4 regions of the Shinella sp. GW821-FHT10F02 genome follow, and region 4 is predicted to be linked to each of the others. Evidence: predicted binding sites of a transcription regulator. Region 4 holds the regulator's gene; each other region holds the start of a gene.
What was found. Region 4 encodes PhoB, which activates phosphate uptake and scavenging genes when phosphate is short. Its sites were predicted from a motif close to TGTCATNNANCTGTCAT; they were not measured.
Positions count from the first base shown of each region.

Region 1: the regulator PhoB is predicted to act here: its motif matches at 1,657-1,673, upstream of AC1RWL_RS17125 (DUF2794 domain-containing protein).
Region 2: the regulator PhoB is predicted to act here: its motif matches at 1,863-1,879, upstream of ppk2 (polyphosphate kinase 2).
Region 3: the regulator PhoB is predicted to act here: its motif matches at 1,512-1,528, upstream of AC1RWL_RS12200 (LTA synthase family protein).

Region 1 is NZ_JBXASL010000005.1:203,866-208,187, reverse strand. Features, by position in the region: gene acnA (aconitate hydratase AcnA) at 1-406, shown strand, start outside; gene AC1RWL_RS17130 (DUF1223 domain-containing protein) at 582-1,358, shown strand; gene AC1RWL_RS17125 (DUF2794 domain-containing protein) at 1,694-2,068, shown strand; gene AC1RWL_RS17120 (GNAT family N-acetyltransferase) at 2,070-2,621, opposite strand; gene pyc (pyruvate carboxylase) at 2,759-4,322, opposite strand, start outside.
Region 2 is NZ_JBXASL010000001.1:1,014,357-1,018,678, reverse strand. Features, by position in the region: gene AC1RWL_RS04710 (CorA family divalent cation transporter) at 1-809, opposite strand, end outside; gene ppk2 (polyphosphate kinase 2) at 861-1,769, opposite strand; gene AC1RWL_RS04700 (alpha/beta fold hydrolase) at 1,944-2,861, opposite strand; gene AC1RWL_RS04695 (LysR family transcriptional regulator) at 3,009-3,914, opposite strand; gene AC1RWL_RS04690 (SDR family oxidoreductase) at 4,026-4,322, shown strand, end outside.
Region 3 is NZ_JBXASL010000003.1:496,846-501,167, reverse strand. Features, by position in the region: gene AC1RWL_RS12205 (NAD+ synthase) at 1-1,255, opposite strand, end outside; gene AC1RWL_RS12200 (LTA synthase family protein) at 1,558-3,492, shown strand; gene AC1RWL_RS12195 (DUF1003 domain-containing protein) at 3,539-4,069, shown strand; gene AC1RWL_RS12190 (TadE/TadG family type IV pilus assembly protein) at 4,206-4,322, shown strand, end outside.
Region 4 is NZ_JBXASL010000004.1:309,252-313,573, reverse strand. Features, by position in the region: gene pstB (phosphate ABC transporter ATP-binding protein PstB) at 1-528, shown strand, start outside; gene phoU (phosphate signaling complex protein PhoU) at 580-1,308, shown strand; gene phoB (phosphate regulon transcriptional regulator PhoB) at 1,323-2,006, shown strand; gene AC1RWL_RS14640 (GcrA family cell cycle regulator) at 2,141-2,680, opposite strand; gene AC1RWL_RS14635 (aspartate aminotransferase family protein) at 3,105-4,295, shown strand.

The DNA of each region.
Region 1 (4,322 bases), on a different contig from region 4:
GGCCGAGGGCGTACCGCTCGTCATCTTCGCCGGTGTCGAATATGGCAACGGCTCGTCGCGCGACTGGGCGGCCAAGGGCACCAACCTCCTCGGCGTGAAGGCCGTGGTAGCGCAGTCCTTCGAGCGTATCCACCGTTCCAACCTCGTCGGCATGGGCATCGTGCCCTTCGTTTTCGAGGACGGCACGACCTGGGCGACGCTCGACCTGAAGGGCGACGAAGTCGTCACAATCGACGGTCTCGAAGGCGACATCAAGCCGCGCGAAAAGAAGATCGCCAGGATCACCTATGCCGACGGCACGGTGAAGGAGGTTCCGCTCCTCTGCCGCATCGATACGCTCGACGAGGTGACCTACATGAACAATGGCGGCATTCTCCAGACCGTTCTGCGCGATCTCGCCGCCTGATCGTTTTCAGCATCAAAATGCGAAATGCCGGGGCCAAAACCCCGGCATTTTTCGTTTTCCGGAGCGTTTTTCTCAGCTATGAGTCTCACTCCATCGTGACTTCCTGTTGAACCGGCAAGCGCGTATGACGGGCTCAAATGGCTGGCCACCCGCCGCCACTCCATTGGAAATGATCATGCCGAGACCGCACATACTGGAATGTCTGGCGATCCTGCTTGCGCTCGGAGCCGGCGCAGGGGCTGCACATGCCCAGGAATCCGTCACCAAGCAATCCATCAAGCCCAAGGGTGTCGTCGAGCTCTTCACCAGCCAGGGCTGCTCTTCCTGCCCGCCCGCCGACAAGGCGCTCGCCGCGCTGGCGCAGGAAGGCGAGGTCGTCGCCCTCTCCTACCATGTCGATTACTGGAACTATCTCGGCTGGGCCGACACGCTCGCCTCCAAGGACAATACCGACCGGCAATATGCCTATGCCCGCATGTTCGGCCGCAGCGGCGTCTACACGCCGCAGGCCGTGCTGAACGGCCGTGAGCACATCAACGGCGCCGATATTTCCGGCATCCGCTCGCGCATCGGCGCCATGCCGAACGAGGGCAAGGGGCTGGACGTGCCCGTCGATGTCGAGGTGAAGAACGACGAGCTGCGCATCCGCGTCGGCCCCGGCGAGGGCAAGGCCAATATCGTCATCGCCTATTTCGAGCGCGAACGCACGATCGACATCGACAAGGGCGAGAACCGCGGCAAGCGCGTCAATTACTGGCACGCCGTCACCGACATGGAAACGATCGGCATGTGGGAAGGCAAGGAGACCAACCTGGTCCTGCCGGCCGACATGCTGAAGAAGAAAAAGAAATCCGGCGGCTGTGCCGTGCTTTTGCAGCGCATGCGCACGGCCGATACGCCGGGCGCCATTTTGGGCGCGACCGTTTTGACCGGAGATAAGGCTTCTCGTTGAAATTCCCCGTAAGGGGAGGTCCGGTCCGGCTTCTTCGAGGGGCTGGGGCTTGAGGGTTCGAAGAAAGACGGACCGGACCGAGACGAAGCTACCGGCAACGGAATACTGGGCAACTTCGACAGACGCACCCCGACAATACCTGCTTCCCGCACAAGGCAGCAGGCAGGTAGAGGCTGCGACTGGCGGACTTTCTCCCGTAAATTGGGCGTCTGTTTGTCTGAATTGCGGCGAGAAGGATTTTTGCGAAAACGCAAGTCTTCGCCCATCCGCCTTGCATTTCCGTTTTGGTCAGGCACACTGTCACCCAGCCGTCACAGACGAGGTGCGGAGATTCGATGACTGATCAGCCGGATTTGCAGGCTTCCAATGTCGTGGTCGACCTTAGGGAATATAAGAGCAGCCGGGATCCGCTGCCTGTAACCTTCCATCGACGGGAGCTCGATGCAATCCTCTGGGTCTACGGCCGGATGGTCGGCGAAGGGGAATGGCGCGACTACGCAATCGACCATATGCGCGACAAGGCGGTGTTTTCCGTCTTCAAGCGCTCGGGCGAAATGCCGCTCTACCGCATCGAGAAAAATCCCAAACTCGCCGCCAAACAGGGCGCCTACAGCGTCGTCAACCAGCACGGCACCATTTTGAAACGCGGCCATGAGCTCAACCAGGTGCTCAAGGTGTTCGACAAGGTGCTGCGGCTGATCGAGACGTGATTCAGGCCATCGTCCCCGGATAGGTCGCCGAAGACGGCTCGGTTTCCGCGCCGTCGCCGAGTGCGCGCTGCATGAAGACGGTGTCGAGCCAGCGGCCGTGCTTGAAGCCGGTCGCGGTCATGCGACCCGAATGTTCGAAGCCCGCCGCCGCGTGCACGGCGATGGAGGCCGGGTGGGCGCCGCCGATGACGGCGACCATCTGGCGGAAGCCGAGCTCCGTCGAGCGGCGAATGAGCTCCGCCAGCAGCGCCTTGCCGACGCCCTTGCCGCGCGCTTCCGGCGCCAGATAGACCGAATCCTCGACGAGCCAGCGATAGGCCGGCCGCGTGCGGAAGGCGGAGGCATAGGCGTAGCCGAGGATGAGGCCGGTCTGCTCGATGGCGACGATATAGGGATAACCCTTTTCGGTGATCGCGTGGAAGCGCGCCGCCATCTCGTCGAGCGAGGGCGGGTCGATCTCGTAGCTCGCCACCCCGTTCAGCACGGACTCGCGATAGATTTCGGTGAAAGCGGCAATGTCGCCGAGATCGGCGGTGCGAATGACGAAGCTCATGGAAAGCCTGTATTAAAAGCAATTTCAGCAAAAGTGTGCAGCGGTTTTGCGTCCGAAATTGCGTCAAGACAAAACAAGGATATGGGATGGGCGTCCATCCCATATCCGGGTTTGGCTTTCAAGCGACGTTTGACGTATCAGGCACCGTAAACGATGAGCAGGTCCTTGGCGTCGATCTGGTCGCCGGCCTTGACCAGTACCTCCGAGACCGTGCCGTCCTTCTCCGCATGCAGCGCCGTTTCCATCTTCATCGCCTCGATGGAGAGCAGCACGTCGCCGGCCTTGACCGCCTGGCCGGCCGAGACCGAGACCGTCGAGATGACGCCCGGCATCGGCGCGCCGAGATGGGCGGCATTGCCGATATCCGCCTTGCGCCGCGCCGTGGACGTCGCCGCGCGGTTGCGGTCCGGCACCTTGATGAGGCGCGGCTGGCCGTTCAGCTCGAAGAACACCTTCACCATGCCCTGCGCATCCGGCTCGCTCTGCGCCTGGTGCAGGATGACGAGCGAGACGCCCTTTTCCAGTTCCGGCGACAGTTCTTCACCGGGCGAGAGGCCGTAGAAATAGGCCGGCGTCGGCAGCACGCTCACCGGACCATAGGTATCGGCGGCCAGCGCATAGTCTGTGAAGACCTTCGGATACATCAGGTAGGAGGCGAATTCGAAATCGTCGACCTTGCGCTCCAGCTTCTCCTCGACCGCCTTGCGCTCGGCATCGAGATCGGCCGGCGGCAGCAGCGAGCCCGGCACGGCGGTATAGGGCTCCTCGCCCTTCAGTGCCTTCTTCTGGAGAGCGGCCGGCCAGCCGCCCGGAGGCTGGCCGAGATCGCCCTTGAGCATCGAGACGACCGATTCCGGGAAGGAGACGTCCTTGGCAGGGTTTTCCACGTCGGCGACGGTGAGGTCCTGCGAAACCATCATCAGCGCCATGTCGCCCACCACCTTGGAGGACGGCGTCACCTTGACGATATCGCCGAACATCTGGTTGGCGTCGGCATAGGCCTGGGCCACCTTGTGCCACTTGGTCTCAAGCCCGAGCGAGCGGGCCTGTTCCTTGAGGTTGGTGAACTGGCCGCCGGGCATTTCATGCAGGTAGACCTCGGAGGCCGGCCCCTTGAGGTCGCTCTCGAAGGCGGCATACTGGAAGCGCACGGCTTCCCAGTAGAACGAGATGCGGCGAATCCATTCCGGATCGAGGCCCGGATCGCGGTCGGTGCCCTTCAGTGCCTCGACGATCGAGCCGAGGCAGGGCTGCGAGGTGTTGCCGGAGAGCGCATCCATCGCCGCATCCACCACGTCGACGCCGGATTCGACGGCGGCAAGCACGGTCGCAGCCGCAATGCCCGACGTATCATGCGTGTGGAAATGGATCGGCAGGTCGGTGGATTCGCGCAGCGCCTTGAACAGCACGCGCGCCGCCGCCGGCTTCAACAGACCCGCCATGTCCTTCAGCGCGATCATATGCGCGCCGGCCTTTTCGAGGTCGGCGGCGAGCGCGGTGTAATATTTGAGGTCGTATTTCGGGCGGGCTGAATTCAGCAGGTCGCCGGTATAGCAGATCGCCGCCTCGCAGATCCGGTTCTCTTCCGCCACCGCCTCCATCGAGACGCGCATGTTGTCGACCCAGTTCAGGCAGTCGAACACGCGGAACACGTCGATGCCGCCCTTGGCCGCCTGGCGCACGAAGTATTTCACGACATTG
Region 2 (4,322 bases), on a different contig from region 4:
GCCATCGCCCGCAGGCTACGGTTCGATTCGTCGGCCAGTTCCGCCGCCATTTCTTCCTGGAGCAGACGGGCGCGGTCGTTGACCATGACGATTTCGCGGTCGAGCCGCTCCAGCCGCAGCGAAAGCCGGTGCAGCACGGCATGGGTCGCCTCGGAGAGCGCCCAGTCCTCGCGGTCCTCCTCCTCGAACAGCGCCACCATGCCCGCCACCGGGCGATGCAGCGACACAGCCAGCCGGCGGACTTCCTTGAGGCTGCGGCGCTCGTCGCTCAACCGCTCGGTGACGATGCGGTCTTCCACCGCGTCGAGCAGGCGGGTCGCCTCGTTGAGCCTGAGATTGGTGTTCTTGCAGAAGGCAGCGACGATGCCCTCGAAAAGCTCGCAGGCCGTTGCGGGTGAAAAACCTTCGGCAAAGGATCGCCGCACCCGGTCCACAGCCTCCAGCGGATGCCGCCGTCCGGTGACGAGCAGCCGGTCGGTGAGCGCGAAATGCATGCGGCCGATCGTGGTCGACATGCGGTCCATATCCATCTGCATGTCGGCGACGACGCCGTGCAGCGTGCCGGCCTCCTGGCCGAGCACCAGACTTTCGTCATGTCCGTCGAGAATGGCGCGCGCGGTAGCGGGCAAGGGGCAATGGCCGGCAAGCCAGCCCTGCATGCGCTGGTCGACGAGATCGACATGTAGCCAGACCCAGCCGTCTTCGGCGCCGAGCGCCGGACCGATGTCCTGGGGCGCAAGCGGCACCACGCGTTCGCCGGGACGCGCCCGCCAGGCCCCGATGAGGCCCGGCGGGTGTTCCTTGTCCATCTCAGGGAGGAGATTCAAATAAAATGCTCCATCCGTGTCCTTGCCGGTATGTCAGTAGACCTCCGGCACATACATGTCGTCCGGCGGGGAATGGCGGATGTAATTGTCATTCCGCACGCGTTCCGGCAGCTCGATCGGAGCCTTCGGCACATCTTGATAGGGAACCTGCGTCAGGAGATGGGCGATGCAGTTCAGCCGCGCCTTCTTCTTGTCCACCGCCTCGACGATCCACCAGGGCGCCTCGGGGATGTGGGTGCGCTCCAGCATCTCTTCCTTGGCCTTGGTGTAATCTTCCCAGTGGACACGGCTTTCCAGGTCCATCGGCGAGAGCTTCCACTGCTTCAGCGGATCGTGGATGCGCATGCGGAAGCGGAATTCCTGCTCGTCGTCGGTGATCGAGAACCAGTATTTGATGAGGATGATGCCGGAGCGCACCAGCATGCGCTCGAATTCCGGCACCGAGCGGAAGAACTCTTCAAGCTCTTCGGCGTTGCAGAAGCCCATGACGCGCTCGACACCGGCGCGGTTGTACCAGGAGCGGTCGAACAGCACCATTTCGCCGGCGCTCGGCAGATGGGCCGCATAACGCTGGAAATACCACTGGTTGCGCTCGCGCTCGGTGGGCGCCGGCAGGGCCACGACGCGGCAGACGCGCGGGTTGAGGCGTTGGGTCACGCGCTTGATGGCGCCGCCCTTGCCGGCGGAGTCGCGGCCCTCGAACAGCACCACGACCTTCAGCTTGTTGTGCTGCACCCAGTCCTGCAGCTTGACCAGCTCGTGCTGGAGACGGAACAGCTCGCGGAAATAGATGCGCCGCTCGATCGTCTGCGGCGCGGGTTCGGACATGCCCTCGGAGACGAGCGCGTCCAGCTGCTCCTCTTCCATCTGCATTTCCAGCTCCTCGTCGAAGCTGTCGGCGATTTCGGCCTTGATGCGGCTCAGATGATCGTTTTCGAACATGATCGGAATCCATTTGCCCGGACGCGCGGCAGGTCACCAAGCCAGTCGATCGACCGGTCTTATCCCGCCACCAGAACTTATTAGGAAGCCCGCATGATGTTTTTGTGACAGTGCGCCGCAAAACCCCTGCCCGGCCGGGCGGAGGTCGAAGGACGGGTCACTTTCCGGCCAGGATCAGTTTGCCTTGTCGAGAAATGCCCGGACCATTGTCGTCGTGGCTTCGGGATTTTCCTCCATGATCCAGTGGCCAGAATCGGGCACCACCCCTTCGGTCACGTCGCTGGCGGCGGCCCGCATCACGGTCGCCATCATGGGGCCGAACGACTTCTCGCCGCCGATCGCCAGCACCGGCATCGTCAGTTTGCCGCCGGCGGCCAGGAAGGCCCGGTTGTCGATCGCGTCCTGGTCGAAGGCCGCGAACTGCGCGAAGCCCGAATGCATGGCGCCCGGCAGGGCATACAGCTTGGCATAGTGCTCGCGCGACGTTTCGGTAAAGCGGGCGGGCGTCGCCGAGAACTCGTTCCAGAAGCGATCGAGATAGATGCGTTCACGGCCGGCGACGAGGCGCTCCATGTCCGGCCCGCCGAAACGGAAATGCCAGAGCAGCGGGTTTTTCAGGATCTCTTCCCACGGGCCAACACCGGGCACCGGCGCATCGATCAGCACGAAGCTTTTCGTCCGCTCGGGATGCGCGGCGGCGAAGGCGAAGCCCACCATGTTGCCGATATCGTGCGTCACCAGGTCGATCTCTTCGACCTTCAGCGCATCGAGCACGCCGGCGACGTCGCCGGCCTGGGTCTTCTTGTCGAAGCCGCCGTCAGGCTTGGAGGAAAGGCCGAGACCGCGCAGGTCCGGCACGATGACCGTGTGGTCGCGGGCAAGATCGGCCGCCATCGGCGCCCACATGTCGCCGGTCTCGCCGTAACCATGCAGCAGGACGACGGCCGGCCCCGCGCCGCCGACGCGGACATGGATGGTTGCGCCGTTGGTGGTGATCTCCTGCGTCTTGAAGGACGCCGGAAAGGCGGGGACCTCGGCGCCGGCAGGTGCGGCGAAGGCGAGCAGTCCCAAGGCAAGGATGGTTTTCAACATTTTGGTCTCCCACCTAGCGGGAAGGCGATCCGATCGACCGCCGCTTTCAGCCCGTTGGTGAAGCATGACTATCACCGAACCGTCGTTCGCATTAGCCAACCAACGGCGGATCTCGCTTCCGGGTTTGCCGAACAATCGGATAGCGTGTCAGCCGGCCCCCTCCTCCCAATAGGGCGGGTCGCCGAAGGCCGCCTTGAGATGATCCGCCAGCGCGCGAAGCTTGACCGACGAGCGGCGTCCTTCGGGATGCGCGAGATAGATGAATTCCGGGCTCGGCCGCACGCCGACATCGATGAGCTTCAGGTTGCCGGCGCGAATATCCGGCCCGGCAATGAACAGCGGCAGCAGCGCAATGCCGAGGCCGGCAACCGCCGCGTCACGCAGCATGTCGCCATTGTTGACCCGCAAGCCCACCCGTGCCCGGACGATCTCGATGCCGTCAGCCGTCGCGAAGCGCCAGTCCGCCACGCCGCGGTTCGTGTAGAAGACGCCCTTGTGCCCGTCCAGTTCGGCCGTCGTCGCCGGTATGCCATTGCTGGCGAGATAATCGCCGGAAGCGACCAGCACGCGGCGACTTGGCGCCAGCCGCCACACCATCAGGCGGGAATCGTCGATCGTCCCGTGGCGCAGCACGCCGTCATAGGCACCCGAAGCGATGTCGACGCGGCGGTCGTCGAGGTCGAGCGACATTTCGATTTTCGGATTGGCCGCCAGGAACGGAAAGAGCGCCGGCCCGAGATGCAGCCGGCCGAAGGTGACGGGCGCCGAAATGCGCATCGGACCGGCAAGCGTGCCGCGACGTTCGGCAAGATCGGTCGCCGCTTCCGACACTTCCCTGAGGATGCGCGTGGCGCGTTCGAGGAAGGCGGCGCCATCCTCAGTGACCGACATCCGCCGCGTGGTGCGGTGGAGCAGCGTTGCGCCAAGGCTGCGCTCCAGCTCCGCCAGCCTTTCGCTGACCACCGATTTGGAAAGCCGCAGCGTGCGCGCCGCCTCGCTGATCGAGCCCGCTTCGGCGACCGCCACGAAACTTGTTATGCCGTCGAGCTTCATCGTTCGGTTTTTCCGGAAAATAGATCTGCCTTCGGCATTGTAGTGCGAACGCGCGGCCTGCGCCATATTCGCCTTCAGCAAACAGCAACATTCCTCGAAGGAACAACGATCATGGACAGGCTCAACGGCAAACGCGCTCTCATCACCGGCGGCACCAGCGGCATCGGGCTGGAAACGGCACGTCAATTCCTGGCGGAAGGCGCGCGCGTCGCCGTCACCGGCACCAATCCGGAAACGCTGGAGGCCGCACGCAAGGAACTCGGCGACGGCGCTCTGGTGATCCGGGCGGACGCCGCCGATGTCGACGGCCAGAAGCAGGTTGCGGCAACCATCAAGGAGGCCTTCGGCGGCCTCGACATCCTCTTCGTCAATGCCGGCGTCGCGCTGCTGAAGCCCGTCGGCGCCTGG
Region 3 (4,322 bases), on a different contig from region 4:
CGTAGAGCGTGGCGTAACCGACCGACATTTCCGACTTGTTGCCGGTGGTGACGACCATCGAGCCGAACTTGTTGGAGACGGCCATCAGGATCGTGCCGCGCGTGCGGCTCTGCAGGTTTTCTTCCGTGATGCCCTCTTCCGTGCCTTCGAAAAGTTCCGAAAGCGAGGAGAGGAAGCCGCTCACCGGCGCCTCGATCGGCACGATGTCATAGCGGCAGCCGAGCAGCTTGGCGCAATCGGCCGCGTCCTTCAGCGAATCCTTCGAGGTATAGCGGTAGGGCAGCATGATGCAGCGCACCCGTTCCTCGCCCAGCGCATCCACGGCAATCGCCGCGCAGATCGCCGAATCGATGCCGCCGGACAGGCCGAGCACGACATTCTTGAAGCCGTTCTTGTTGACGTAGTCTCGGAAGCCGAGCAGGCAGGCGCGGTAATCCGCCTCCTCGTGCTCGGGAATGCGCGACATCGGCCCGCCGTCGCAGACCCAGCCGTCGCCGCGCTTCTTCCAGGTGGTGAGCGCGATCGTCTCCTCGAACTGGCTCATCTGGAAGGCGAGCGACTTGTCCGTGTTGAAGGCGAAGCTCGCGCCATCGAACACCAGCTCGTCCTGGCCGCCGAGCTGGTTGGCGTAGATGAGCGGCAGCCCGGTCTCGATGACCTGCTTCAGCACCACCTGGTGGCGCACGTCGACCTTGGCGCGATAATAGGGTGAACCGTTCGGCGACAGCAGGATTTCGGCGCCGCTTTCGGCCAGCGTCTCGCAGACGCCGAGCTCGCCCCAGATATCCTCGCAAATCGGAATACCGAGGCGCACGCCGCGGAAATTGACCGGTCCAGGCATGGCGCCCTGGTCGAAGACGCGCTTCTCGTCGAACTCGCCGTAGTTCGGCAGGTCGACCTTGTCGCGCACCGCGATCACCTTGCCGCCATCGAGCACGGCGACGGCGTTGTAGCGCCCGGTCTCGTCCTGCCGCGGGAAGCCAATGATGACGCCGGGGCCGCCGTCGGCGGTGTCGTTGGCGAGGTCGTCCACCGCGCGGCGGCAGGCCTTCAGGAAGGCGGGTTTCAGCACGAGGTCTTCCGGCGGATAGCCGGAAATGAACAGCTCCGTCAGAAGCAGCAGGTCGGCGCCCTGGCGGGCGGCGTCCTCGCGCGCGGCGCGCGCCTTGGCGAGATTGCCGGCAATGTCGCCGACGGTCGGGTTCAATTGCGCAATAGCGATGCGCAGCGTCGCCTTTTCAGTCTCGGAAGTCATGTCTGCGGACCCGTTTCCTCATGGTGTCCGATCCTGCGGCCGCGCCTCGCTGCCGCACTCTCGAACGGTCGACAAGCTCTTTAGAGCATGCCGAGCGCTTTGGGAATGAAGGGCGGTGGGGTTTGCGTGCGGTTTGCGCGCGCTTTCGGCGCAAGCCCCGGTTTTTCAGCGTCTCGCGCCGAACATTGCCGCAGTGCAACAGGGGGAACCAAAGCACTGGATGAACGTTGCAGAAACCGTTCATCTCCTGTTCAAGATGACATCCATATGACAATGGTACGAAAGTTTTATGAAGTTTGGAGATGGCCTTGGCCCTGTTCACTCCCACTGCCGTGGCTATCGAAGCCGCCGAAGGCCTTGCCGTTGAAGCAGGCTTTTTCGCGCGTCATATCAAGGCGCTGGCGGTCCTGCGTTCGCTCGCCGTCTCCCTGCTTCTCGCCCTCCTTACCGTCGTTGCCGTCGAGCTTATCACGCGCGGCTCCGTTGACCAGACCTGGCTTTATTTCACCAACCCCGAACAGCCCGCCTGGACCACCACGGGCGTGTTCTTCCTGCTCTACCTCGCCATCGATGCCCTGATCGGCCGGCAGCACAAGGCCGTGCTGCTCGTTTCGCCGCTCGTCGTGCTGATGGGTGTCATCTCGCAGCAGAAGCAGGTCTTTCTCACCGACCCGCTCTATCCGACCGACCTGCTCTTCGGGCGCCAAATCATGGAGCTGATGCCGGTGCTGGTGCAGGACCGGCCGTGGACGGCCGCAGCCCTTGCGCTCGCCGTCGTCGCATCCGTCGCCGCCCTCATCAGCCTGTGGGTCTTCGCCTGGCGCCGCTTCCGCCCGCTGACGAAGAAGGAGCGCCTGACGCGGCTCGCCGTCGCACTGCCGCTCATCGCCGGCTTCGTCTCCATCATGGACTACAACGAGTTCTCCTGGGTCCGCGATCGGCTGAAGGTCTTCCCGATCATGTGGGACCAGGCGGAGAACTATCGCCACAACGGCTTCGTCATGGCCTTCGCCATCAACCTGCCGATGGCCAACGTGCAGGCGCCTGCCGGCTACATGGTCGATGCGATCGACAAGATCCCGTCGAAGCCGCTGCCGGCCGGCACGACGCACCGCTCCAAGCCCGACGTCATCGTGGTGATGAGTGAATCGCTGTGGGATCCGACGCGCATCCAGAGCGTAAAGCTCTCGGCGGATCCGATGCCGGTGATCCGCGAAAGCCAGAGCGGCAACGTCTTCTCGCCGGAATTCGGCGGGCTCACCGCCAATGTCGAATTCGAGGCGCTGACCGGCTTTTCCAACGCCTTCCTTCCCACGGGCAGCATTCCCTACCAGCAATATGTGCGCAAGCCGATCCCCTCGCTTGCCACCTTCTTCCGGGCGGAAGGTTATACGGCGCGCGCCATCCATCCGTTCTCCGGCTGGTTCTGGAACCGCTCCAGCGTCTACAAGGCCTTCGGCTTCCAGACCTTCAAGGACGTCGATAAGATGCCGCCGCTGGCAAAACGCGGCAACTTCACCTCGGACGAGGCGCTGATCAAGGAAATCATCCGCCAGGCGGATGCGCAGGAAGACCCGTTCTTCTTCTTCACCGTCACGCTCCAGGGCCACGGCCCCTATGACGACGGGCGCTATGCGAAGACGGACATTGCCGTGGACGGCAAGCTCGATGCGCGCGACAACCGCATGCTCGCCAGCTACGCGCAGGGCGTGAAGGAAGCGGACCAGAGCCTGAAGATGCTGATGGACTGGGCGAAGACGCGCGACCGCGAGACGATCATCGTCGTCTTCGGCGATCACCTGCCGCCGCTCAACACGGTCTACCAGAACTCCGGCTACATGAAGGGCATCACCGCCTCGCGCAAGGGCTCGCCCGAGCAGATGCAGAAGGAGCACGAGACCCCGCTCGTCATCTGGTCGAACAAGACCGGCACGGAAAAGGAGATCGGCACGATCAGCCCGGCCTTCCTGTCCTACTACATCCTCAAGGAAGCCGGCTTCGAGCATCCCTACTATACCGGCTTCCTCGGCGCGGTGCACGACAAGCTGCGTGTCATCGACCGCTACATGCTGATCGACGCCAAGGGCAAGGGCACGGCCGGCTGGGCGCGCAAGAAGACGATCGACCCGCTGGTGCGCGACTTCCGCTTCCTGCAGCACGACATCATGTTCGGCAAGCAGTACGGTCTCGAGCGCTTCTTCAATTCCCACGCAGAACTGATGGCGGCGGGCTTCTAAACAGCGCTAGGCTAGGGCTCCGATTCCCTTCTCCGGAGCCCGGCCCATGAGACCCTTCGACGACGCAGCCCAGATCCTCTTCGGCAAAGCCGCCAGCGAACTCGACGAGACCGAGCGGGAAGTGCTGCTGCACTCCCGCGAAGGCCGCATCCTGTCGGAAGACAGGAACGTCGCCTATGAGGCCAAACAGTCGTTCGGCGAACGCATCGCCGACGACATCGCCCGCATCGGCGGTTCGTGGGGCTTCATCATCGGCTTTTTTATCTTCCTGGTTGTCTGGACGGTTTCCAATACGATCCTGCTCACGCGCGACGCCTTCGACCCCTACCCTTTCATCTTCCTGAACCTCGTTTTGTCCATGCTCGCGGCCATCCAGGCGCCAATCATCATGATGTCGCAGAACCGGCAGGCCGCCCGCGACCGCTTCGAGGCCTCCAAGGACTATGAGGTCAACCTCAAGGCGGAGATCGAGTTGATCGCTCTACACCACAAGATTGATACGCACTTCATCGAAGAGATCGCAGGGCTCAAGCGCGAAGTTCTGCGCTTGCACAACATATTAGAAGGGCGAAACTAAATAGCGCACAATCAAAAAGTGCTTCATAATAAAACAACGCAATTTAAAGGGGAACTTAAGATTCAGGGTGCACCATGACCTCAGCATCCATTGGTGGATGCGGACAGCCTCGTCACAATCCTAAGGAGGAGATGTCATGTATGCTCTGTCCCGCCTTTGCAAGGATCGCGCTGGCACGTCGGCAATCGAGTTTGCGATCATCGCGCCACTCTTCTTTCTCGTGCTCTTCACGATCATTGCCTACGGCATCTAC
Region 4 (4,322 bases):
ATCGACGTCGTCGAACTGCGCGCCCGCGTCGGCATGGTCTTCCAGAAGCCGAACCCGTTCCCGAAGTCGATCTACGAGAACGTCGCCTACGGCCCGCGCATCCACGGCCTCGCCAAGGCGAAGGCCGACATGGACGCCATCGTCGAGTCCAGCCTGCAGAAGGCCGGCCTGTGGAACGAGGTGAAGGACCGCCTGCTCGAAGGCGGAACCGGCCTCTCCGGCGGTCAGCAGCAGCGCCTGTGCATCGCCCGCGCTGTCGCCGTCAGCCCGGAAGTCATCCTGATGGACGAACCCTGCTCGGCGCTCGACCCGATCGCGACCGCAAAGGTCGAGGAACTGATCCACGAGCTGCGCGCCAACTTCACGATCGTCATCGTGACGCACTCGATGCAGCAGGCGGCCCGCGTTTCGCAGCGCACCGCCATGTTCCACCTCGGCAACCTCGTCGAGGAGAACGACACCGACAAGATGTTCACCAACCCGGATGACCAGCGCACGCAGGACTACATCATGGGCCGCTTCGGCTGACGCCATCGTCGCCGAACCCCCTGAAAATCCGAGCGCATTAAGGACACAACCATGTCATCGACCCATATTGTCTCGATTTATGACGAAGAACTGAAGTACCTCTCCCGCCGCATCTCCGAAATGGGTGGCACGGCCGAGCAGATGGTGGCGGACTCTGTCCGTGCGCTCGTCACCACCGATGGTGCGCTGGCGCAGAAGGTGATCTCGGAAGACGTCATCCTCGACACCGCCGAGCGCCAGATCAACGAGAAGGCGATCGTCACGATCGCCAAGCGCCAGCCGGTGGCTGCGGACCTGCGCGAAATCATGGGCGCGATCCGTATCGCGGCCGAACTGGAGCGCGTCGGCGACCTCGGCAAGAACACTGCCAAGCGCGTCATCGCCGTGCAGAGCTCGGGTATGCCCCGCAAGCTTACCCGCGGCCTGGAGCACCTCGCCGAACTGACGCTGATCCAGCTCAAGGAAGTGCTCGACGTCTACGCCACCCGCTCGGTGGAGAAGGCCAAGGCCATCCGCGAGCGCGACGACGAGATCGACGCGATCTACACCTCGCTGTTCCGCGAACTCCTCACCTACATGATGGAAGATCCGCGCAACATCACGCCCTGCACCCATCTCCTGTTCTGCGCCAAGAACATCGAGCGCATCGGCGACCATGCGACCAACATCGCGGAAACCATCTACTACATGGCGACCGGCTCGCAGCCCGAAGGCGAACGCCCGAAGGACGACACCTCGACGTCAGTGGTCACTGCCGACGTCACTGAAGCCTCCGAGTAAGGAGTTTTGCCTCCATGGTGCCCAGAATCGCCGTCGTGGAAGACGAGGAGGCGTTGAGCGTCCTCCTGCGCTACAACCTCGAAGCCGAAGGTTTCGAGGTCGATACGATCCTCTCCGGTGACGAGGCCGAAGTGCGCTTGCAGGAGCGCATGCCGGACCTCCTCATCCTCGACTGGATGCTGCCGGGCGTTTCGGGCATCGAACTGTGCCGGCGGCTGCGCCAGCGGCCGGAGACCGAACGCCTGCCGATCATCATGCTGACGGCACGCGGCGAAGAGAGCGAGCGCGTGCGCGGGCTCGCCACCGGCGCCGACGACTATGTCGTCAAGCCGTTCTCGACGCCCGAACTCGTCGCCCGCGTGCGCGCCATGCTGCGCCGCGCCCGGCCGGAAGTCGTCTCGACGGTGCTGCGCTGCGGCGATATCGAGCTCGACCGCGAGACGCATCGCGTGCACCGCCGCACCCGCGAAGTCCGCCTCGGCCCGACGGAATTCCGCCTGCTGGAATTCCTGATGACCTCGCCCGGCCGCGTCTTCTCGCGCTCGCAGCTTCTCGATGGCGTCTGGGGCCACGACATCTATGTCGACGAACGCACGGTCGACGTGCATGTCGGCCGCCTGCGCAAGGCGCTCAACTTCGCCAACATGCAGGACGTCATCCGCACGGTGCGCGGCGCAGGCTATTCGCTGGAAGCCTGAGCGACCCCTTTCCTCCCAAGGACGAAAATGGGCCCTTCGGGGCCTGTTTGCGTTTTGGAGTATGGTCCGGCCCTACATCACAAACGAAAACGGACCCTTTCGGGTCCGCATCGCATGTGCCGTCGTGGAAAAGATCACCGCATCCGGCGGCGCTCGGCCGAGGGCTGGTAGGCGAGGCGCTGGTGGTAGGTGCAGTAGGGCGAGTTGTCCGGGGACTCGTTGCCGCAGAAGTGGAAGTCGTCGTTCAGCGGGTCGCCGATCGGCCATTTGCAGGTGCGCTCGGTGAGCTGGGTCAGCTCGAGCCGGCGCGACATGGGCACGACCACGTTGTTGCCGTTGGACGGAACCGGAAGCTGCTCGCGCTGCGTCTCGAAATCCGTCTCGACCTCTTCCTTGGTGATGGTGTTGCCGGCCGGGCGCACCACGGAACGGGCCGTCACGGCGCGGGCCTGGAAGGTCGTCGCGGGGCGCGGGGCTGCCGGCACCGGGCGCTTGGGGCGCGACGCGCTCTGCGTGCCGCCGGCCTTGGCGCGGCCCGGCAGGTTAAGCCGGTGCACCTTGCCGATAACCGCGTTGCGGCTGACGCCGCCGAGCTGTGCCGCGATCTGGCTCGCGCTCAGGCCCTCGCTCCAGAGCTTCTTGAGTTTCTCGACCCGCTCGTCTGTCCAGTTCATCTCTCGTCTCCGCTCGGCGCTCGCAATGCGGGAATCCCTCATCGCGTTCCGGACGGGTCCGGAATTTGAACGCCCTAACTCTTTTGGTGACTAGTTCCGCCGCATGCAGTCTAGTAATTGGTCTTTAACCTAGAGTTTGGGGGACTCTGTGACAAGAGTCGCAGGAATCCGGGCGAATCGATTTCCGAGTTTTCCCCAACTTGCTGGCCGGGTGTGACTCGATAGCGACACCTTCCGCGCGTGGCGTGAATCCTCACCTTGCGGGAGGTTCAGCACTATTTCGGGGTGCGATTTGTTGACATCCCGGCCTGAAATGCCGATAGTGCCGCATGCCGCCGAAAGGCGGCTTTTGATTTTTCTGGAGCCTGGAAAAGTCAAGCCGCGTTCACGTTTTTCCGCATCTCTTTTTCGGAGGATCCGCGCCATGGCCGATGCCGCGCCGCTCTATGAAACCTATATGCGTGCACCGCTCCGGTTCACGCGCGGGGAGGGCGTCTGGCTGATCGCCGAGGATGGCGAGCGATATCTCGACTTCGCCGCCGGCGTCGCCGTCAATTCGCTGGGCCATGCGCATCCGCATCTCGTCGCCGCGCTGAAGGACCAGGCCGACAAGGTCTGGCACCTGTCGAACCTCTATGAGGTTCCGGGCCAGGAAAGCCTCGGCCGCCGCCTGACGGAGGCGACCTTCGCCGACAAGGTGTTCTTCACCAATTCGGGCGCCGAAGCGCTGGAATGCGCGATCAAGACCGCGCGCCGCTATCATTTCGCCAAGGGCCATCCCGGCAAGTTCCACATCATCACCTTCGAAGGCGCCTTCCACGGCCGCACGCTCGCGACGATCGCCGCCGGCGGCCAGGAAAAGTACCTCGAAGGGTTCGGCCCCAAGGCCCCCGGCTTCCTCCAGGTCCCCTTCGGCGACATCACCGCCGTCAAGGATGCGATCACCGAAGAGACGGCCGCGATCCTGATCGAGCCGGTGCAGGGCGAGGGCGGCATCCGCCCGGTGCCGAAGGAATTCATGCAGGAGCTGCGCCAGCTCTGCGACGAATACGGCCTGCTGCTGGTTCTCGACGAGGTACAGTCCGGCGTCGGCCGCACCGGGCGCCTGTTCGCCCATGAATGGTCGGGCGTCACGCCGGATATCATGGCGGTCGCCAAGGGCATCGGCGGCGGTTTCCCGCTCGGCGCCTGCCTTGCCACGAACGAAGCGGCTGCCGGCATGGTCGCCGGCACACATGGCTCGACCTATGGCGGCAACCCGCTCGCCATGGCGGTCGGCAATGCGGTGCTCGACGTCGTGCTGGAAGAGGGCTTCCTCGATCATGTGCGCGACGTGGCGCTCGTCTTCCGCCAGGGTCTCGCGGCATTGAAGGATCGCTTCCCCGAGATCATCGAGGATATCCGCGGCGAGGGCCTGATGCTCGGCATCAAGGCAAGGATACCGACCGCCGAACTGCTCAAGGCCGTGCGTGCGGAAAAGCTGCTCGCCGTGCCGGCGGGCGACAATGTGCTGCGGCTGTTGCCGCCGCTGACGGTGACCACCGAGGAGGCGCGCGAGGGGCTTGCGCGCATCGAGCGGGCTGCCGAAAAGCTCAGCGCCGCCAAGGCGGCCTGAGCACTGCCGCGCCGCGCGTCACTCGTG